Regions from separate parts of the Sphingobium wonjuense genome, predicted to be linked through region 1. Evidence: predicted binding sites of a transcription regulator. Region 1 holds the regulator's gene; each other region holds the start of a gene.
What was found. Region 1 encodes LexA, which represses DNA repair genes until DNA is damaged. Its sites were predicted from a motif close to GTTCCNCNCTTGTTCT; they were not measured.
Positions count from the first base shown of each region.

Region 2: a site for LexA is predicted at 2,691-2,706, ahead of uvrA (excinuclease ABC subunit UvrA). Genes of this name have one in related genera too.
Region 3: a site for LexA is predicted at 4,382-4,397, ahead of U5A82_RS00575 (DUF3072 domain-containing protein). Genes of this name have one in related genera too.

Region 1 is NZ_JAYKZY010000002.1:1,832,593-1,839,824, forward strand. Features, by position in the region: gene trpD (anthranilate phosphoribosyltransferase) at 88-1,080, shown strand; gene trpC (indole-3-glycerol phosphate synthase TrpC) at 1,077-1,868, shown strand; gene moaC (cyclic pyranopterin monophosphate synthase MoaC) at 1,865-2,338, shown strand; gene U5A82_RS12880 (molybdopterin molybdotransferase MoeA) at 2,335-3,513, shown strand; gene lexA (transcriptional repressor LexA) at 3,586-4,257, shown strand; partial or broken gene U5A82_RS12890 (ComEC/Rec2 family competence protein) at 4,248-5,429, opposite strand; gene U5A82_RS12895 (hypothetical protein) at 5,536-6,012, shown strand; partial or broken gene U5A82_RS12900 (ComEC/Rec2 family competence protein) at 6,073-7,050, opposite strand; gene gltX (glutamate--tRNA ligase) at 7,120-7,232, shown strand, end outside.
Region 2 is NZ_JAYKZY010000002.1:2,354,215-2,361,446, forward strand. Features, by position in the region: gene U5A82_RS15410 (HAD family hydrolase) at 1-594, shown strand, start outside; gene U5A82_RS15415 (enoyl-CoA hydratase/isomerase family protein) at 591-1,352, shown strand; gene U5A82_RS15420 (UrcA family protein) at 1,631-1,975, opposite strand; gene uvrA (excinuclease ABC subunit UvrA) at 2,730-5,633, shown strand; gene U5A82_RS15430 (hypothetical protein) at 5,711-6,553, shown strand; gene U5A82_RS15435 (hypothetical protein) at 6,550-7,056, shown strand; gene U5A82_RS15440 (DUF433 domain-containing protein) at 7,196-7,232, shown strand, end outside.
Region 3 is NZ_JAYKZY010000001.1:115,383-122,614, forward strand. Features, by position in the region: gene U5A82_RS00550 (DEAD/DEAH box helicase) at 1-2,160, shown strand, start outside; gene U5A82_RS00555 (SDR family oxidoreductase) at 2,243-3,013, shown strand; partial or broken gene U5A82_RS21635 (hypothetical protein) at 3,021-3,305, opposite strand; gene U5A82_RS21640 (hypothetical protein) at 3,215-3,523, opposite strand; gene U5A82_RS00560 (hypothetical protein) at 3,562-3,741, opposite strand; gene U5A82_RS00565 (hypothetical protein) at 3,788-4,078, opposite strand; gene U5A82_RS00570 (hypothetical protein) at 4,092-4,307, opposite strand; gene U5A82_RS00575 (DUF3072 domain-containing protein) at 4,470-4,697, shown strand; gene U5A82_RS00580 (SRPBCC family protein) at 4,949-5,524, shown strand; gene U5A82_RS00585 (zinc-dependent alcohol dehydrogenase) at 5,524-6,714, shown strand; gene U5A82_RS00590 (SDR family NAD(P)-dependent oxidoreductase) at 6,726-7,232, shown strand, end outside.

The DNA of each region.
Region 1 (7,232 bases):
TCAAATTTCAGGATGTGCGGGAAAAGTGCGAAGTTAAGCGGTGACACCCCCTCGACTCCGCCGCCCCCCGCCGATTAAGGCGACGCGATGAACCGCCTGCCCGATCCTTCCTCGCCGCTGTCGGCAGACGCCGCCGCCCAGGCGTTCGACCTGCTGTTCGACGCCGACCTGACAGACGCGGACATCGCCGCCTTCCTCGTCGCGATGGCCCGGCGCGGCGAAACCGCAGTGGAGATCGCTGCCGCCGCCCGCGCCATGCGCGCCCGCATGATCTCAGTTACCGCCCCTGAGGGCGCGATCGACGTTTGCGGCACCGGCGGCGACGGGCATCACACGCTGAACGTCTCGACGGCTGTATCCCTCGTCGTCGCAGCAGCGGGCGTCCCGGTCGCCAAACATGGGAACCGCGCCGCATCGTCCAAGGCCGGTGCTGCCGACACGCTCGAAGCGCTGGGCCTGAATCTCGACAAGGCCGCCGCCACCGCCGAAGCGACGCTGGCGGACCTCGGCATCTGCTTCCTCTTCGCCCAAAATTATCACCCCGCGCTCAAACGGCTCGGCCCGATCCGTCGGACTATCGGGGAGCGCACGATCTTCAACCTGATGGGCCCGCTCGCCAACCCCGCCAACGTCCGCCGCCAACTGGTTGGCATCGCGCGCCCGGCCTATGTGCCCATCTATGCGCAGGCGCTGGCGGAACTGGGCGCGGACCGGGCGATGATCGTATCGGGCGACGAGGGGCTGGACGAACTCTCGCTGGCGGGCGGCAACGACGTTGCCGAAGTCTCGGCCGATGGCGTCATCGCGATGCGGCGTCTGAGCGCTGCGGACCTCGGCCTCTCCACCCACCCGGTCGAAGCCATCCGGGGTGGCGATGCCGCCCACAACGCCGCCGCATTGCGCGCCCTCTTGCTGGGTGAGGAAGGGCCGTATCGCGACGCCGTGCTGCTGAACGCCGCCGCCGCCCTTGTCGTGGCCGACGCGGCGCACGACATGCGCGAAGGGGTGGAGGAAGCCGCCGAGACCATCGACCGCGGGCTTGCCAACGCCCTTCTGAATTGCTGGATTGCCTATTCATGACCAACAAGCTGATCGAGATTTGCGATTTCAAGCGGGAGGATGTCGCCCGCCGCCGCGCCGCGACCACTGTCGCATCGCTTCATGCCCGCGCCAGCGAGCAAACTCCGCCGCGCGGCTTCCGCCAGGCGCTGGATGCCGCGGCACGCTCGGGCTTCGGCCTGATCGCCGAAGTCAAGAAGGCCAGCCCCTCCAAGGGCCTGATCCGCGCCGACTTCGATCCGCCCGCCCATGCGCAGGCCTATGCGGCGGGCGGCGCAGCCTGCCTGTCGGTCCTGACCGACGAGCCCTATTTCCAGGGCCATGACGATTATCTGATGGCCGCCCGTTCGGCCTGCGCCATCCCCGTGCTGCGCAAGGATTTCATCGTCGATCCCTGGCAGGTGCTGGAAAGCCGGTCGCTGGGTGCCGACGCCATCCTCATCATCGTCGCCGCGCTGGACGACGGGCAGATGCAGGAAATCGAGGATGCGGCCCTGGGCCTGGGCATGGACGCCCTGATCGAAGTGCATGACGAAGCCGAACTGGAGCGCGCCCTGAACCTCCGCTCGCGCCTGATCGGCGTGAATAATCGCGACCTGCGCGACTTCTCCGTCGATTTCGCCCGCACCTATGAACTGGTGGGCAAGGCGCCCGAAGGCTGCACTTTCGTCGCCGAAAGCGGCCTAACCAGCCATGCCGACCTGACCACCATGGCCGATCATGGCGTGCGCTGCTTCCTGGTCGGCGAAACCCTGATGCGCCAGGCCGATGTCGAAGCGGCGACCCGCAACCTGCTGACGGGGCAATGACGGGTCTTACCCATCTGGACGAAGACGGCGCGGCGCGCATGGTCGACGTCTCGGCCAAGGCGACGACCGCGCGCGAAGCTGTCGCCTCCGGCCGCATCGACATGCGCGGCGACGCGGCGAAGGCGATCGCCGACGGTTTGGTCAAGAAGGGCGATGTCCTCGCCGTGGCGCGGGTGGCGGGCATCATGGCCGCCAAGCGCACCGCCGACCTCATCCCGCTTTGTCACCCGATCGCGCTCAGCGCCGTGACGGTCGATTTCGATCTGGACGATAGCGGCGTCACCGTGACCGCCACGGCCCGCACGGCAGGCCAGACCGGGGTGGAAATGGAGGCACTGACCGCCGCCTCCGTGGCCCTGCTCACCATTTACGACATGGCCAAAGCGCTGGACAAGGCGATGGTCATCGGCGGTGTGCAGCTGGAGGCCAAGACCGGCGGCAAATCCGGCGATTGGCGCCGCGCTTCATGAGCCTGCTGCCGGTCGCCGAAGCGCAGGCGCGCCTGTTCGCCCTCGCCACGCGCCTGCCGGTCGAAACGGTTCCCATCGCCGACGCGACCGGCCGCTGGCTGGCGGACGATCTGCTCGCCATGCGTGACCAGCCCTGGGCCGACCTGTCGGCGATGGACGGCTATGCCGTGCGCGCGGCCGAACATCCCGGCCCGTGGCGGGTGACGGGGAAAAGCGCGGCAGGGGTTGCCGCGCCATCGCCGCTCGCCCCCGGCGACGCCTGCCGCATCTTCACCGGTGCGCCCCTGCCGCCGGGCGCGGACGCCATATTGATCCAGGAAAACGCCATACGCGCGGGCGACCTTCTGACGGCCAGCGACGATCCCCTGCCGACCGGTAGGCATATCCGCGCCGCCGCATCCGACTTCGCGCGCGGTTCGGTCTTGCTCGACGCGGGCAGCCACCTTGGCCCGGCGCAGGTCGCTCTCGCGGTGCTGGGGGGGCATGGCACGGTGCCGGTCCGCCGCCGTCCGCGGATCGCGCTGCTATCTACGGGCAATGAACTGGTGCCGCCCGGCGCGCCTACCCCGCCCGGCTTCCTCCCCTCGTCTAACGCGCCGATGCTGGCGGCGCTGCTGGCGGCCCTGCCCTGCGACGTGATCGACCTCGGCATCGTGCCGGACGATATGGACGCCATGGTCGCCGCAATGGAACGCGCCGGCAGCGCCAATGTCATCGTCTCGACCGGCGGCGCGTCCGTCGGCGACCATGATCTGGTGCGCCCCGCTTTCGTCCGCGCTGGCGGGACGCTCGATTTCTGGAAGATCAGGATGCGGCCGGGCAAACCGCTCATGGCAGGACGATTGGGCGACGCGATGTTCCTTGGCCTGCCGGGCAACCCTGTCTCCGCCTTCGTGACGGCAACCTTGTTCCTCCTGCCACTCGTCCGCCATGTCGGCGGCGCGACCCATCCGCTGCCGCTGGCGACCGACGCATCGCTGGCCTCTCATCTGCCTGCCACGGGCGACCGTGACGACTATCTGCGCGCCTGGCGTGCGCCTGATGGCATTGTGTCGGTAACGTCGCAGGATAGCGCCGCCACGGCCGCCATGGCGAAAGCCGATTGCGTGATCCTGCGCCCTGCCGGATCGCCACCCGCACAACCAGGAACACGCGTCGTCATCCTGCCGCTATGATGTGTTCGGGAGTGCTTGACTAACCTTCATCTGTTTCCTATGCGTTCCTCATACGTTCCACGGAGGACCGCGATGTTGACCCCCAAGCAGCAGGAATTGCTGAGCTTCATTCAGACCCGATTGGACGAAGGCGGCGTGTCGCCCTCGTTCGAAGAAATGAAGGATGCTCTGGATTTGCGGTCCAAGTCCGGCATCCATCGCCTGATCAACGCTCTGGAAGAACGCGGCTTCATCCGCCGCCTGCCCAACCGTGCCCGCGCGCTGGAGGTGTTGAAGCTGCCCGACGCGATGCATCGCCCGCCAGCACCCGTGATCGCGCTCAAGCCCAAGGCTGCGCCCGCCATTCCGATCGCCGCCAATGACGTGATCGAAATCCCGCTGCACGGTCGAATCGCGGCCGGCGTCCCGATCGAGGCTATGGAGGGGCAGACGATGCTGTCCGTCCCCGCCGCCCTGCTGGGCGCGGGCGACCATTATGCGCTGGAAGTCTCGGGCAATTCGATGATGGAAGCGGGCATACTCGATGGCGACTTTGCGCTCATCCAGCGTACCGATGTCGCTCGCGAGGGCCAGATCGTCGTCGCCCTGATCGACGAGGCGGAAGCGACGCTCAAATATTTCCGCCGCGAAGGCAGCCGGGTCCGGCTCGATCCGGCCAACAGCGCCTATGAACCCCAGGTCTATGATCCACGGCAGGTCCGCATCCAAGGCAAGCTGGCGGGGCTGCTGCGCCGCTATAATTGAGGCTTTGGTCGCCATGGCCTGCGAACGGACCGAACTATCCACGGATGCGCGTCACCGGGCGTGTGGACGGTGTGAACTTCGCCACTATCCAGGCTGATCGACAGCCCGCCGGTGCGCGCCAGCAGCCGACGGTCTATCTTCATCCAGCGCGGGCTGCACCAGCGTGGCAGGCGGCGATCGCTGACGACGATGTCCGCCGCCGCGCAATCGCGGGCGAAGTCGCGCCGCGCGACCAGCGCATCGCTGCGGGTGAACAGCAGCCGCCATGGTCGCCCTTTTCTATCGGTCAGGCGGACAGCGCACAGATCGCGGGAACATCGCGCGTCCGGCAAATCCGCGATCGCCGCCAGTTCGCCATCATAACCCGCGCTTTCGGACAGGACATCCCGCACATATTCGCCCGCCCGGTCGCGCAGTATGGCCATACCGTCACCCGTTCGCACCGCCACATGCCGCCCGTCGCCCGTCACCAGAATATCCGGCGGCGAAGCCACAAATGTCGCGACCACCCCGATCAGGACCGGCCCAGCGCCCAGCCAGCGCCATCCGGTTCGCCACAGCAGGCACCACAGCAGCCCGACGACCGTCAACCCGAACAACGCCATGCCCATGGTCGGCGCCAGCAGGCTCGCCATCGGACTGGCGGCGACGCTGTGGGCCAGAAGCAGCAACAGGTTCAACGCCTGCGCGGTCAGCCACCAGGCAGGCGCACCCAGGCCCACGACATCCAGCAGCAACGCCAACGCTTCCAGCGGCATGACGACGAAGGTGGTAAGCGGGATCGCGATCAGATTGGCGAATGCACCCAGCAGGCCCGCCTTATGAAAATGGAACAGGGCGATGGGCATCAGCACCAGTTCGACGGCAATGCCGGTCGCCAATGTCACGGCCAGGGCGCGCCCGATCTTGCGCGCCAGATCTTCATCCCGCGCCGCAGCGAAGGCGCGAAACCGCGGATGTTCGGCGAGCGCCACCAGCGCGGTGACGGCCGCGAAGCTCATCTGGAAACTCGGCCCCGCCAGCGCTTCGGGCCATAGCGCCAGTACCACCAGCGCGCCGGTCGCCACCAGGCGCAGCGTCACGGCATCCCGGCCCATCGCCAGTCCGCCCAGCACCAACAAGGCAGCAACGCATGACCGCACCGTGGGAACCTCGGCCCCGGTAGGTGTGGTTAAGGCCTATGGTTAATGCCGAACAAGGGCCAGCATTAGCGAACGAAACATCCTGTTCACGATCTTTGGGTATCATCGCACGGCAATCGTTCCGTAGGTATCTGTAATGCTATCATACATCGCATTTGTTCTGGCAGCAGCCACTTCAGACATAACCGTGGATGAGCCAATCACCCGCATGTTTGGAGCGGTGACATACTCCGAAGCGATATGTGAAAATCATCGTCAAAGGCATTGCGAGAACAAAGACACGAGGGTCGGCATTTCTGCCCCTCCGTTCTACATCTACGACATCGGACACGAACTGATCGTCATCCACAAGAACGAAAAATGTATCGGTCGATACTATGTCTCTTATGACGATTTGCGGACCAAAAAGTCATTATCCAAAGTGCTTTCGACCGAGAGCGGCTGTTCAAAGCAACAAGGAGGACAGGCAGGAGGAATAAGCTCTCAACTGGACGACATTTTTGCCGCCGCAAAATACATGAGAGAGCGGGCATCGGTCATTTTCGGTCCGATCGAAAAGCGTTGCAAGGTAAAGCGAGACAAAACGGGCTGGCCCATCAGTTCAACGTGCTGAATGCCATTCTGCCCTAAAATCGCTCAAAACTGCGGATAAATCAGGGTTTGACTCCTATAACGCGCTTGTCAGCAATGTATAACCGATCCCTGCCAGCGCTCCGCCCGCCGCCGCGATCAGCATCAGCGGCCAGCCCAACGCCGCCCGCTGGCTCAGCGCCATCACGCGCATCAATAGAAAAATGACCGCGCCGATCAGCGCCGTCACATGCAACCCACTGATCGAGAGCAGATGGGCAAGGCCGCTGCGCCGCATCGCCTCTGCATCGGCGTCGGATATCGCGCCCTGATCCCCGGTCGCGAGCGCAACCGCTATGCCTGCCGCTGGGCCATCAACGCGATCAAGTATGTGCTCGAACAATCTGGCCCGCAGTGACGGTGAGACCGTGGATGGATGCAGCACTTCGATCGGCTTGAGCGCTTTCCCCGTCGCGCCGATCCCCTGAAAATAGGCGCGCGCCGCAAAGTCGTAGCCGCCCGGCACGCTCGGCGGTGCAGGCGGCATCAAGCGGACCCGAAATCGGATCCGCGCGCCCTCCCCCAGTCCCACTGGCACGTCGGCCTCAGCCATGTTGACGCGCACCACTGTCGGCAGATCGGGCGCATCGACCGGACGCAGCATCACGCGCACCATCGCCTGCGCTGGGACCGGTCGCACCCCCGTCACCTCGCCCGTCAACTGGACGAAGGTTGCGCGGGCAAGCGGGGGCTGTCCCAGAATCACTGCCTTCCCCCAGACCAGCAGGCAGCCCATGCAAGCCAATATTGCACCCGCGACAATGATCCGCCGCAACCGCCCGCCGGCCGGGAGCATCGCCCCCATGCAGGCCATCGCCAACGCCCCGCAGCAAAAGGCCAGCCATGCCATCGCATGGGGTAGGATGAACCAGGCGGATATGCCGCCGCCCAGCGCGATCGGCACCCAAAGGCCGATCTGTTCGCGCTCACGCTCCAGCCAGCTTTCCAGCAGCGCCACCCCGCTGCGCGCCAACGCGAGCGGCCTCGCGCCAAGCGAGGTTTGTCGTGGCTCAAAAGCCATGCTAGGGGGCGTCGCATCCATGGTTCAGCAAGGCGAATGTCAGGCAATATGACGGCAAGTGCAACGGGAATGAACAAGCAGGTGGTGACCCGTTTCGCCCCGTCTCCGACTGGATTCCTGCATATCGGCGGCGCCCGCACTGCGCTTTTCAACTGGCTGTTCGCCCGTCACCATGGCGGCAA
Region 2 (7,232 bases), 520 kb from region 1:
GCTGCGGTCAATTACGCCATCGGCACGATCGACCGCCCCCCTTTCCCGGCTGCGGCGATCCATCCCTTCGTGGGGAAGGGCGCAAAGATCATGCTGGCCCGGGCGCTCGACGCATCGGGGGGCTATGACGCGGACACGCTGGACGCGCTTCTGCCCATCCTGCTCGACTATTATGAGCAGAATCTCGCCATCCATTCGGTCCCCTATCCCGGCCTGATCGCCGCGCTGGACGCCCTGACCGACGCCGGGGTCAAACTCGCCATCTGCACCAACAAGGCGGAACGCTTCACCCTCCCCCTGATGCGCCAGATCGGCCTGTCGGATCGCTTCGCCAGCATCGTTGGCGGCGACACGGTGGGCGTCGCCAAGCCGGATCCCGCGCCCATCCGCGAAATGATCGCCCGCGCGGGCGGCGGCCGCACCATCTTCGTCGGCGACACGATCAACGACATAGCGGGCGCACGCAATGCAGGCCTGCCCAATATCGCGGTCGGCTTCGGCTTCCTCGACGGCCCGGTCGACAATCTGGAGGCCGACGCCGTCATCGACCATTTCGACGAACTGGTCCCGCTGCTGCAACGCTGGCCAGCCTGATGCTGCGGCTGGAACAGGACGGCCCGGTCGCGCGGCTGCTGATCGACCGGCCCGACAGGCGCAACGCCATGACCCAGGCGATGTGGGAAGCGCTCCCGTTTCTGGTGGGGCAGGCCATGGCGAACGATGCCGTGCGCGCCCTCATCCTCGCCTCCGCCACGCCCGGTCTGTTCTGCGCGGGCGCGGACATCCACGAATTTGCCACCTGTTCGGCCGACCCCGACTGGCGCGTCGCCAATCAGGCCGCGATCCGCGCCAGCCAATATGCGCTGGCCCATGCGGAAAAACCGGTGATCGCCGCGATCGACGGCGATTGCGTCGGCGGCGGCTGCGGCCTCGCCATCGCCTGCGACCTGCGCATCGCGTCGCCCGCCGCACGCCTCGGCATCACGCCCGCCAAACTCGGCATCGTCTATTCGCTGTTCGACACGAAATTGCTGGTCGATCTGGTCGGCCCCGCCCGCGCCAAGCGAATCCTCTACACCGGCGCGCTCCACAGCGCCGACGAAGCCCTGTCCATCGGACTGATCGAGGACATCGCAGTCGATCCCCTCGCCGCCGCCGACACGCTCGCTCGCACCATCGCCGCCAACGCCCAGCACAGCGTCCGCGCGTCCAAGGCGATCGTCCGCCGCATCCTCGACGGCCAGGCTGACGACGACGCCACCACCCTCTCCCTCTTCCGCGACGCCTTCACCCGCCCGGACTTCGCGGAAGGCGTCACCGCCTTCCGCGAAAAACGCCGCCCGGATTTTTGAGGGGGCGGCCGACCTGAACTGGACGTCATGCCAGCGAAGGCTGGCATCTCAGGCAAAGACGCGCAACACTGGCCCATAGCGAACGGTGGCTACACCTCCATCATGACCAACAGGGCGCGGGGCCATCCCGATTGGCGCGATATTTCGGACCTTATCCCGTAATCGCCTGAGGCCCCCGCCTTCGCTGGGGCGACGAAGAATGAGGCATTTGCCACCCACGCGAAAAGGCCCGGCGCAAACCGGGCCTTTCCTGCTGACCAATCGTCATCCCGCGTCGATCAGTTCCCCGCGACCGGCACGCCGCTCCGCCCCGCATCGGCATAGCGCTCGCCGGTTTCGGCGCGGGCGATGGCGGCGTTGATCGGGGCCTGGACATGGGCGATCGCCTTGGCCTTGCACGCCTGTGCCTCCGCCAGATTGTTCGACCCGCACACGCGGCTGGCGGACCGCAGGATGCGGGCGCGCAGTACCTTCTGATCGGCCGCCTTCGACAGGTTCAGGTCGCCGTGAAAGACTTCATCGGTGCGACCATTGGACTGGAATTCCTGCGCGGACGCGACGCCTGTGGTGGCGAGCAGGGCGGCGGAAGCGACGGCGGCGGCGAATTTGAACGAAGCGAACATGGATCTATCTCCTCAAAATCTGTTGTGACCGGCGTCGCTCCGCATAAGGGGGCTGGGCGGATCGCCGGGTGCGAACGGGCGGAGCCAAAGGGTCTTTGAAGGGTCGGCATCCTGTCCCGTTCGCCCATCCTCTCTAAGCCGCCGATCGTTTCGCCGCCCGTCCGCTTCGACCCGGGCATGCCCTCCATCGGCCAACGACCGCTATGCCGACAAAGCGCAAATGGGTGGCGACGAACGGCGCGACGAACGACATCCGCGCCGCTGCGAACGACATCGCAGCCCAAATTGCCGTAGCGGAAAGCGCGAATCGCAACGATATCGAAGCGGGAAAACGAAAACGCCCCCGGCGCAAGGGAAGGCCGGGGGCGTATCCAGATGCTGTCGGGCACCGGATAAGGATAATCTCCATGGCCAGACGACGCTATGGGCGCTGAACCGTCGCTTAACGAAGCGCGCCAGCACCGGCTCCTGTCGGCCTATGCCCCCCTTATAGCGACGGGATGCGCAGGGTCGTCGCCGGTTCGATGACCTGCCCTCTCCCGACGCCGGGCGGCATCTCCGCCGGACGAACGGCGTTTAGCACACCACGAACGACATGGTCGCGCGCCTTCCACCCGATTTGATGGACCTTCGCGCCGCGTCGGGCGCTTTGTTCCATGATCGGACCTCGTATTCGCGCGGCCGACTTCCTATCTTCGCCTCTGGATTTCCATTCGGAACATTTATAGAACGGATCGCATGAGTTCTCACGCACATCAGCGTTCGCGGCGCCCGCGAACATAATCTCAAGGGCGTCGACGTCGACCTGCCCCGCGATTCCCTCATCGTCATCACCGGCCTGTCGGGATCGGGCAAGTCGTCCCTCGCCTTCGACACCATCTATGCGGAGGGTCAGCGCCGCTATGTGGAGTCGCTCTCCGCCTACGCCCGCCAGTTTCTGGAGATGATGCAGAAGCCCGATGTCGAGCATATCGAGGGCCTGTCCCCGGCGATCAGCATCGAGCAGAAGACGACCAGCCGCAACCCGCGCTCGACCGTCGCCACGGTCACGGAAATCTACGACTATATGCGCCTCCTGTGGGCGCGCGTCGGCATCCCCTACAGTCCCGCGACCGGCCTCCCCATCAGCGCGCAGACGGTCAGCCAGATGGTCGATCGCGTCGCGACCCTGCCGGAAGGGACGCGCTTCTACCTGCTCGCCCCCGTCGTGCGCGGGCGCAAGGGCGAATATCGCAAGGAACTGATGGAGTGGCAGAAGGCAGGCTACACCCGCGTGCGCATCGACGGCGAAATCTACGGAATTGAGGACGCACCCGCCCTCGACAAGAAATATAAGCATGACATCGAAGTCGTGGTCGACCGCCTCGCCGTGGACCCGGACATGGCCACCCGCCTCGCCGACAGTTTCGAACAAGCGCTCAAGCTCGCCGACGGCCTCGCCTATGTCGATCTGGCCGAAGGCGTCGTGCCGGGCCGCGAACATGAAGTCCAGTCCACCGACAAGAAGATGAAGGGCGCGGGCATCCCCGCCAACCGCATCGTCTTCTCCGAAAAATTCGCCTGCCCCGTCAGCGGCTTCACCATCCCCGACATCGAACCGCGCCTCTTCTCCTTCAACGCGCCCTTGGGCGCCTGCCCGGCCTGCGACGGCCTGGGCGAACGGCAGGAATTCGACCCCGAACTGGTCGTCCCCAACGAAGCCCTCACCATCAAGAAGGGCGCGGTCGTCCCCTGGGCGAAATCCAACCCGCCCTCGCCCTATTATATGCAGGTGCTCGGCTCCCTCGCCAAGGAGTTCGGCTTCTCGCTCGACACCCCCTGGGCCGACCTGCCGGGCGAAGCGAAGCTCGTCATCCTCCACGGCACCGGCGGCAAGCCCGTCACGCTCAAATTCGTGGATGGCAAGAAAAGCTACGAGGTCAAGAAAGCGTTCGAGGGCGTCATCGGCAATCTCAACCGCCGCCTCCTGCAAACCGACAGCGCCTGGATGCGCGAGGAACTGGCCAAGTACCAGACCGCCATGCCGTGCGAAACCTGCCACGGCGCGCGCCTCAAGCCCGAAGCGCTCGCGGTCAAGATCGCGGGCGAGGACATCTCCGTCTCCACCCGCCGCTCGGTGGTGGACGCGCTCGCCTTCTTCACCGCCATGCCCGACGCGCTGAACGACCAGCAGAACCAGATCGCCAAGGCCATCCTCAAGGAAATCATCGAGCGCCTCGGCTTCCTCAACAATGTCGGCCTCGATTACCTCAACCTCGACCGCACCAGCGGCACGCTGTCGGGCGGCGAGTCCCAGCGCATCCGCCTCGCCTCGCAAATCGGCAGCGGCCTGTCGGGCGTCCTCTACGTGCTGGACGAACCCTCGATCGGCCTGCACCAGCGCGACAACGACCGCCTGCTCGTGACCTTGAAGCGCCTGCGCGACCTCGGCAACAGCGTCATCGTCGTGGAGCATGACGAGGATGCGATCCGCGCCGCCGACTATATCGTCGACATGGGGCCGGGTGCGGGCGTCCATGGCGGCGCGATCGTGGCGCAGGGCACGCTCAAGCAGATCCTCAAGAACAAGGACAGCCTGACCGCCGACTATCTCAACGGCACCCGCCGCATCGAAGTGCCCGCCAAGCGCCGCAAGGGGTCGGGCAAGAAGCTCACCGTCCACAACGCCCGCGCCAATAATCTGCGCGGCGTCACCGCGTCGATCCCGCTCGGCACCTTCACCTGCATCACCGGCGTATCCGGATCGGGCAAGTCCAGCTTCACCATCGACACGCTCTACGCCGCCTCCGCCCGCGCGCTGAACGGCGCGCGCATCATCGCGGGCGCGCATGACAAGGTGACCGGCCTCGACCATTGCGACAAGGTGATCGACATCGACCAGTCGCCCATCGGCCGCACCCCGCGCTCCAACCCCGCCACCTATACCGGCGCCTTCACCAACATCCGCGACTGGTTCGCAGGCCTGCCCGAAGCGCAGGCGCGCGGCTATAAGCCCGGCCGTTTCAGCTTCAACGTCAAGGGTGGCCGCTGCGAAGCCTGCCAGGGCGACGGCGTGCTCAAGATCGAGATGCACTTCCTCCCCGACGTCTATGTGGAATGCGACGTCTGCCACGGCGCGCGCTACAATCGCGAAACGCTGGAGGTGAAGTTCAAGGGCAAGTCCATCGCCGACGTGCTCGACATGACGGTCGAGGATGCGGTGGAGTTCTTCAAGGCCGTGCCCCCCATCCGCGACAAGATGGCGATGCTCGCCGAAGTTGGCCTGGGCTATGTCAAGGTCGGCCAGCAGGCCACGACCCTGTCGGGCGGCGAAGCCCAGCGCGTCAAACTCGCCAAGGAACTGTCCCGCCGCGCGACCGGCAACACGCTCTACATCCTGGACGAACCCACCACCGGATTACATTTCGAAGATGTCCGCAAACTCCTCGAAGTCCTCCACGCGCTCGTCGACCAGGGCAACAGCGTGGTCGTGATCGAACATAATCTGGATGTCATCAAGACCGCCGACTGGATCATCGACATGGGCCCCGAAGGCGGCGTCAAGGGCGGCGAAGTGGTCGCCGAAGGCACGCCGGAAAAGGTCGCGAAGGAGCCGCGGTCATTCACCGGGCACTATCTCGCGCGGTTGCTGGGGATGGAGAGCGTGGCGGCGGAGTAGCCTCAAGTCGGTTTTTATCGGCTCTTTTTTGTGCCTGATTTTGTGCTTCGCATCTCGCAGTTGGTTAGGGGGCAGCTATGTTTTACATCCATCTATTCCGCGTGAAATGCGAGTCTCTTCCGCAAGGTGATTTTCTGCACGTGTCACGTGACTCGGTGGATATCATTTCTAAGTCTATAGAGGCGAAACCTACCGCAGAGGTAGGGCGGCGATCAGAATGGCATATCGGAAATGTTGAACGTGTAGAGGGTGGTGGAATAGCCTTTGCTATGGGACGCACTCAGGCTGTTACGTCGCCGAAGTTCGATAGCGTTAGTCACGATTTTCTCGAAGAGGAAGCTCTGAAGGCTCCATTCACGGTTGGCGTTTTTGACGCCGAAACGCAGGCATGCGGTGTTATTCGTAAAACGGGAGTGTCTCAAAGCTCCTCGGAAGTTGCTAGCAAATTGCAAGTGTTACTAAACGCAGCTCATTTCGCGCGTGAAAGCAATACTCGCATCTTGGTCGAACCGATTTCTGATCCCATGACATTCATTGATGCAATCCGACGTGCGGAGGTCGTTACACGATTTAGTTTTACAGTTACGCGACCAAATCCCCATGATATCGATAGACTCATCCAAAAGCCTGCGGAGGAATTTACGGAGTTGGCGGGAGGTGAGAGAACAAGGATTGAAGTCGAGGGAAATGACCTTGACAGAGACTTAATTGAGGACGTCACTCACGCAGTTGCAGCGGTTGGTGAAGTCGCGGCGGCCAATATTATTCCAGAGGGAGGCGGTCGCACGAAGAGAATACACTCTAGTGGAAATGCGGTGGTCGAGCCGGTTGAACCCGGTGAAAAAATTTCAGTCTTTGCTGCTATTTTGGATCGCACCCGCGCTGCGTATGCTCGTGTGAGAAACAGTGCAGACCAGTGACTACATTCTGGAAATGGTTGCAGGCAGGCGCAGGCAAAGCCCCAGCCGGATGTCGAAACATAGTCAATCTATGGCTCGCACTTCACGCACTTGTTGCTCTAGCGGCGACGTATTTTGTTGCGACCGACCCATTTTCCTTTGCATCAAAGGCACTTTTCCCTGCTTCCTCGGTGCTCATCGGCATGTCAATGGCTTGGACCACACGAGCTTCCACGGTTCTGCAAACTAAAGATCTGAGGGATGCGCTATTTAATGATGAACGTCCTGCGGAAGATTATGTGTACGGCTTCCAGCTATCAATACTTATCGTTATGATTATGGTTGGTTATGTCGCTGTGATGGCTGGCGGAGGGCTTAGGATAACCGTGCTGGGGCGGCATTGGGATCACTTAGTTTCCGGATATTGCATGTATTTCATTATTAGTTTGGCACTTCGGGAATGTTGGGGGGTGGTCAACTTCACCAATATGTTGAGCATGCTGGAATATCGCAGGTCGAAATAGCAAGGGCTTTTGATTAACGGAATTGCTATTTGCGGTAACACGTGCTGATTACAGTGACACTTTACTGAACTTAAATCGCGTCAGGATCGTGCCAGCATATCGCCTTGACGCCCTGCCCCCTCCCCCACATAATCCACCCATGACCACGCGCATCGTCATCGACCCCAATGTCTGCG
Region 3 (7,232 bases), on a different contig from region 1:
AAGACATTCAAAGCCGCGCTCGAGGCCGTCGATTCGGTCGCGGCTGTCGATACGCTTGCGCCGGGCGCGATAGCTGCGCTGGTTGCGCCGATCGACCGGGGCGCTGTTGGCAGTGAGCTGATGATGATTGCTGCCGCCGATCTGCTGGGTAGCCGGGCGATCATAGGCTCAGCGCAAAACAGCGTGGCCGCCGGGCTTGCCCAGGCGGGCGGCGACATTCGTGCAGGCGATCTGATCGTGCATGAGGATCATGGGGTCGCGCGCGTGCTGGGCCTCGAGCCGGTTGCCGGTAATACCGACGCGGAACTGATCGCGCTTGAATATGCCAATGGTGCCCGGCGGCTCGTTCCGTGCCAGGAGGCGGGCCTTTTATGGCGTTATGGCGCTGATGGCGATGCGGTGCGGCTCGACAAGCTGGATGGATCGACCTGGGAAAAGCGGCGCGGGGCGATTGACGAGGCGGTGGCCCAAAGCGCGCGCGATCTTCTTCGATTGGCGCGGGAGAGGGCCGATGTCAAAGCCGCCGTCATAGAACCTGACAGCGCTGCTTATGAACGATTCGTGGCCAGCTTCCCTTTCAACGAAACGGCGGATCAGGCGCGGGCGATCCAGGCGGTAAGGGACGACCTGGCCAGCGGACGGCCGATGGATCGCCTGGTGATCGGCGATGTCGGCTATGGCAAGACGGAGGTCGCCCTGCGTGCCGCCGCGCTTGCCGCCCTTGCAGGCTATCAAGTCATTTTGGCCGCGCCCACGACGGTTCTCGTTCGGCAACATATCGAAACGTTCCAGCGACGCTTTGCCGATACGGGCGTGGTCGTCGCTGGCCTGTCGCGCCTGTCGAGTGCGGCGGAGAAGAAGGCGGCGAAGGCCGGGCTGGCGGACGGGTCCATCGGTATCTTCATCGGCACGGCTGCGGTGATGGCGAAGGATATACGCTATGCCCGATTGGGGCTTGTCATCATCGACGAAGAACAGCGCTTCGGCGCGGCCGATAAGGCACGGCTGCGGGGATGCGCCGACCTTCATCTGCTGGCGATGAGCGCGACGCCCATCCCCCGGACGTTGCACCGTGCGATGATCGGCCTGCAACAGATGTCGGTGATCGCGACGCCGCCCGCCCGTCGCCAGCCGATCCGGACGAGCCTTGCCAGCCCCGACGATATGATGATCAGGACGGCGCTTCTGCGTGAACGGTCGCGTGGGGGACAGAGCTTTGTCGTCGTGCCCCGTATCGAAGATCTCGCGCCCCTGGCCGAACGGCTGGCGCGGATCGTGCCGGACCTCGCGCTGATTGAAGCGCATGGCAAGATGCCGGTGGCCGCCATCGACGACGCCATGGTCCGCTTTGGCGGTGGCGAAGGCGATGTCCTGCTCGCGACCAACATCATCGAGGCGGGGTTGGACGTGCCGCGCGCCAACACGATGATTGTCTGGCGCGCCGACCGCTTCGGCCTTGCCCAGCTTCATCAGTTGCGCGGGCGGGTGGGCCGCGGCAATCGCCGGGGTCAGGTCATTTTGCTGACCGAAGCGGGAGAGATTGCCGAACGTACGATGAAGCGGCTGCGCACGCTGGCGACCTATGACCGGCTGGGTGCGGGCTTTGCAATCAGCGCAGCCGATCTCGATCAACGGGGCGCTGGCGATCCGCTGGCCGACACGCAGGCGGGGCATATGAAGCTGATCGGGGTCGACCTCTATCAGCATCTGTTCGAAGCAGCGTTGAAAGAGGCGCGGGGCGAAGATGCTGGACTGTGGACACCCGAACTCAACCTGGGCATCGCGGGCGGCTTGCCATCGGACTGGATTCCCGATCCCGACGTCCGCCTGGGTCTCTATGTCAGGCTTTCGCGGCTTGTCGATGAAGCTGCCCTCAGCGCTTTGGAGGAGGAAATGGCGGATAGATTTGGTCCGCTGCCCTCCGCTGCCGAACGTCTGATCGATGCCAACAGAATTGCTATTCTCGCGCGGGTGGCCGGAATTGCACGCGTCGATGCAGGCCCGGCCGCGATAGCGCTGACGCCGCGTAGAGCCGCGCGAGATATTGGCAAATGTGCTGAGCTTTCCAAAAAAGACGGCCGCTGGCTTTTGAAGGAGCAGACCGACGACACTGATCGGCTTGCAAGAGTGACCAGCCTGCTCGAAAGCATAGGCGCTTAGCGGAACTTATGTCCGGTGATTGCGTCGATCGGCATGAACTGAGGCGCGGGAATTTTCGGACGATTAAGAGGGGGGATTCCATATGAAGATAGCGGTGGTCACTGGCGGTGCTCAGGGCATCGGCAAAGGTATCACCCAGACATTATTGGCGCAGGGCTGGAGAGTAGCGGTGCTGGACCAGGATGCCGAAGCAGTGCGCGATCTTTCCAATGAGATGCCGACCGACAAGCTTATTGCGATCCGGGCAGACGTTGCCAGCGAGCGCGACGTCGAAAAGGCGTTCGATAAAATTACGGACTGGACCAACGCTACGGAAGAGGCGCAGGGTATCGATCTGCTCGTCTCCAATGCGGGCCTTGCCAATCCGGTCAGCGGTCCGATCGAAAAACTGGAGCTAAAGAAATGGCAGGCGTGGCAGGACAGCCATGTGACGGGTGCTTTTCTGATGGTGCGCGCTGCCGTCCCGCTCCTGCGCCAGCGTAAAGGCGTAATTGTGGTCATGGCGTCGACCCGCGCGGTCCAATCGGAACCCGATACGGAGGCCTATGCTGCGGCCAAAGGCGCGCTCTGCGCCTTGACCCATGCGCTGGCGATCAGTCTTGGCCCCGACATCCGCGTCAATGCTATCCTACCCGGCTGGATTGAAAGCCGCCCTTGGGCCAAAGCAGAGGTGCGCGAAGCGGTGGAGCATCGCGCGATCGACCGGGATCAGCATCCGGTCGGCCGCGTCGGCGAACCGTCCGACATCGCGGCGACCGTCCTGTTTCTGGCGTCCGAAGGTGCGGGGTTCATCACGGGGCAGCAGATCGCCGTCGATGGCGGCATGACCCGAAAGATGATCTACGCGCATTGACGGTTATCTATATCCGGCGGTTTTGGTCCTGCGCTTCAGCGCGCTGGATGTCGGTCATGCGAGCGGCATCCTCAGGCGTTCCAAGGATCAATGGACGCCGCCATTGCGCCATCTGCGCTAGTTGGTCGCCAAAGCTTGTGAATGGCGACCAATCGCCGTCTTCCTCCTGAAACACCCAAGCGCCAGATGCGTGCGCTAGGGCTATTCCCCCAGCGACATCCCAGATGTTAGGTGTCGCGAACCTGGCGACTTGCAGAAGGCCTGACGCCACGAACGCACATTCGATCGCGGCTGCTCCTGTCTTGCCCCCATCCCACGGACCCGCGCTAGACTGGCGATGCGGATAGCCCGCCGTTTGCGAACGGCGGGGTTGGGCATGCGTGAGACCTGTTCGCCCTCAAACCGCAAACCCGCGCCGCTGCCGTCATGATAGACGCCAGGCGTAAGTAAATGACTTGTGCTGCACCATAATGCGCTAACGACAGGAACGCCCCGGTATACGACGCGCACGGATGACGCAAATAGCGGGAAGCCGTTGATGAAGTTGCTTATCCCATCGATCGGGCGGCGATCGCCATTTCCATGCCGCTCATTCCGGATCGAATATCGTCCCGGCCATGTCTACAATAGCGAATGGCGAAGCCGGCCTGTTCCAATTGACCGATGAGCGACCGGATCGGCTCGGGCTTTGTTCCCGCATTGGGGCTATGGACCAAGAGCGCCTTCATCCGAAATATCTGCTATTCAACCTAGATCGCGTCGCCAACATACCGATCATAGTTTCGCCCCAAATTCTTCCAAAGCGGCCGTAACGACTTCGACCTTTGCATCATCCTGCAAATCGATCGAAACCATGATGCCGCCAGTAAGAGGAACATCATCCCTTTCGTCCTGATCGACCGTCTCGCTATCTGCGCCTCCAATCCGATTGCCTGCGCTGTTGTCCGGTCCGGATGCAGTCACGAAAATATCGGTTCGCTCAATGCCGATTTCTTGGACCAGTCGTTCCACGGCCATGTCCGCCTGGTCCCGCCTATCGAATGTGCCTGTCAATGTGGTGCTCATGGTGATCCTTTCATCAAGGCTTGGAATCGGCCCGATCAGCCTCTGGATAATCTTCCGGTTTCACGGTGCCGACAGAGGGGCGGTTCTCGACATTCTCCTGCGACTTGCCGCCGCGTGTGCGGGGATCGGGATCATCGCCATTGGCTCGGACATCGCCGACAGGCCCGCGTCGGGGCAATCCGTCCGATCGACCCTTTTCGGGGTCGAGCCCGTTTTCGTTTCCAGGCATGTTCTTGATCCTTCCGCAACGCAGTGGCCGGAAGCGATGCCCGGCCTTGGTATGAAGCGCTGATCAGGCGATCGGTTGCATTCTGGCTCTCCCCTTTATTGCCGGAACCACATGCCGCATGGACCGTTATCAATAGAACATATAGCGAACGATGAGGCTGTCATGATCGAACATCTGCATAATCCCAAACTTGATGAGCACCCGGCTTCGAACGTTGAGAAGGATCCAGCCAATTGGGTGTCGGGCAATGAACCCATCACTGGTGCGCAGGCATCCTATCTGGCGACATTATGCGAAGAAGCAGGTATGGAACTGCCCACCGGCGACCTGACTAAAGCTGACGCATCGCGGCGGATTGATGAATTGAAAGCGAAACTTGGGCGAGAGTGAGAGCTTGACAAATGAATCATCAGTGATGGTTCGTGACGGAAGTCGCATCACATGATGAAGCTTCCACAAAAGGGCGCAAAGCCTGCCGCAGCATCATGTGCATTCCACCCAAGTTGATATCGATCAGGCAGATTTTCCAATAGGCTATTGGGCCCATCCCTCCTTCAAGCGTTGTCCGCTCATGCCCAGAGACGGCCTCCGAACGATCGGACACTCCGTGCGGACATCATAAGAATGGCTGGAGAATGCCCATGACGATGGCGACAGACGATGCCCCACCGACGACATCGAAGTTGAATGAAGAACGCGCGAGCGGGATCGCGGCAGTGTCCCAATCCAGGGGCGACGACCTGATCGGGCGCTCGGTCACGATCAACCGCCCTCGCGACGAACTCTTTGCCTATTGGCGCGATTTTTCCAATCTGCCTTCTTTTATGGACAATGTCGAACGGATCGACATCCTGTCCAATACGACCTCGCATTGGGTGGTAAAGGCTCCGGCGGGACGCACCGTAGAATGGGACGCGACCATCACGGAGGAGAAGACTGGCGAGTTGATCGCCTGGACTTCCGCAGAAGACGCCGATGTCCCCAACAGCGGGCGCATCGAATTTCGCGATGCAGGCGTGCGTGGCACCATTGTCACGGCAACCATCGTCTATGATCCGCCCGCAGGTGTGGTGGGCAAGGTGATCGCCAAGCTGTTCCAGCGCGAACCCGCGATACAGGCGCGACGCGATCTGCGCCGTTTCAAACAATTTATGGAGACGGGGGAGGTCGCAACCGCAGCCTTTACCCGAAAGCAACGCGACGAGGAGAAAGCCTGATGCGCGCGCTCACATGGCACGGTAAGCATGACGTCCGCGTCGATACCGTCGATGACCCCGAAATCCTCAACCCGCGCGATGCGATCATCAAGATCACGTCGACGGCGATCTGTGGGTCCGACCTGCATCTCTATGACGGCTATATTCCAACCATGCAGGCAGGCGACATACTTGGCCATGAATTCATGGGAGAGGTGGTCGAAACCGGTCCCAAATCCACCCTGCAGAAGGGACAGCGGGTTGTGGTTCCTTTCACCATCGCCTGCGGCAGCTGCTATCATTGCGGCAAGCATCAATATTCCGCCTGCGACAATGGCAACCCAGCCGACAATCAGGATATTGGTCAGGAAATGTATGGCCAGCCGATGTCGGGCCTGTTCGGATACAGTCATTTGACCGGCGGCTATGCTGGTGGACAGGCTGAATATGTGCGCGTGCCTTTCAGCGACGTGGGGCCGATCGTCGTGCCGGACGGGTTGGACGATGACGAGGTGCTGTTCCTGTCGGACATCCTGCCGACCGGGTGGCAGGCGGCGGAGAATGCGGACATCGAACCGGGCGACACGGTCGCGGTGTGGGGTTGCGGGCCGGTGGGGCTGTTCGCCGTCCAGTCCGCTTTCCTGATGGGCGCGCACCGCGTCATCGCGATCGACCATTTCCCGCATCGGCTGGAACTGGCGAAAAAATTCGGCGCCGAGACGATCAATTTCGAGGAGTCGAAAACTTACGAAGCATTGATGGAAATGACCGGCGGTATCGGGCCTGATGCAGTGATCGATGCGGTGGGCCTGGAAGCCCATGGGTTCTTTGTCGACAACGTCATCGATCAGATCAAGGCGTCGCTATTTTTGGGCACCGATCGCACCCATTCGATCCGGCAGGCAATCCATGCCTGTCGCAAGGGCGGGCGCGTGTCGATGCCAGCCGTCTACGGCGGCTTCGTAGATAAGTTTCCCTTGGGCGCGTTCATGGAAAAGGGTCTGACCCTCAAGACCGGTCAGACGAGCGTCCAGCATTATATGCCCGCCCTGCTCAATGCAATTCTTGAGGGGAAGATCGATACGACCTTCCTAATTTCCCATCGCATGGGGCTGGAAGATGCGCCCAAGGGCTACAAGATGTTTCATGACAATCAAAATGACGTAACCAAGATCGTGCTGAAGCCCGGTCTCGCCGTCGCCGCGCAATAGGACAGACAGATATGGCCAATAAATTCGCGATCGTCACCGGGGCCTCCACCGGCATCGGCTTTGAACTTGCCTCCATTGCCGCGAAAAATGGGTATGACCTGCTAGTCGTGGCCGACGAACCGCTGATCGACGCCGCGGCGCAGGATTTCAAGCAGCATGGCGTAGAAGTTATTGCGGTCGAGGCCGATCTTTCGACACTGCAAGGCGTGGACACGCTCCTCGCTGCGGCCGATGGGCGGCAGATCGATTTGTTATGCGCCAACGCTGGGCGCGGCCTGGGCCACGCTTTTCTCGATCAGGATGTGAGCGACTGGCGGCGCGTGGTGGACACAAACATCACCGGCACGCTGTATTTGCTGCAAAAGGTCCTAAAGGCGATGGTGGCGTGTGACGACGGCAAGGTGCTGATCACCGGATCGATCGCAGGCTTCATTCCGGGCAGCTTCCAGGCCGTCTATAATGGTAGCAAGGCGTTCGTGGACAGCTTTGCCGACGCAATCCGTAACGAGATTAAGGAC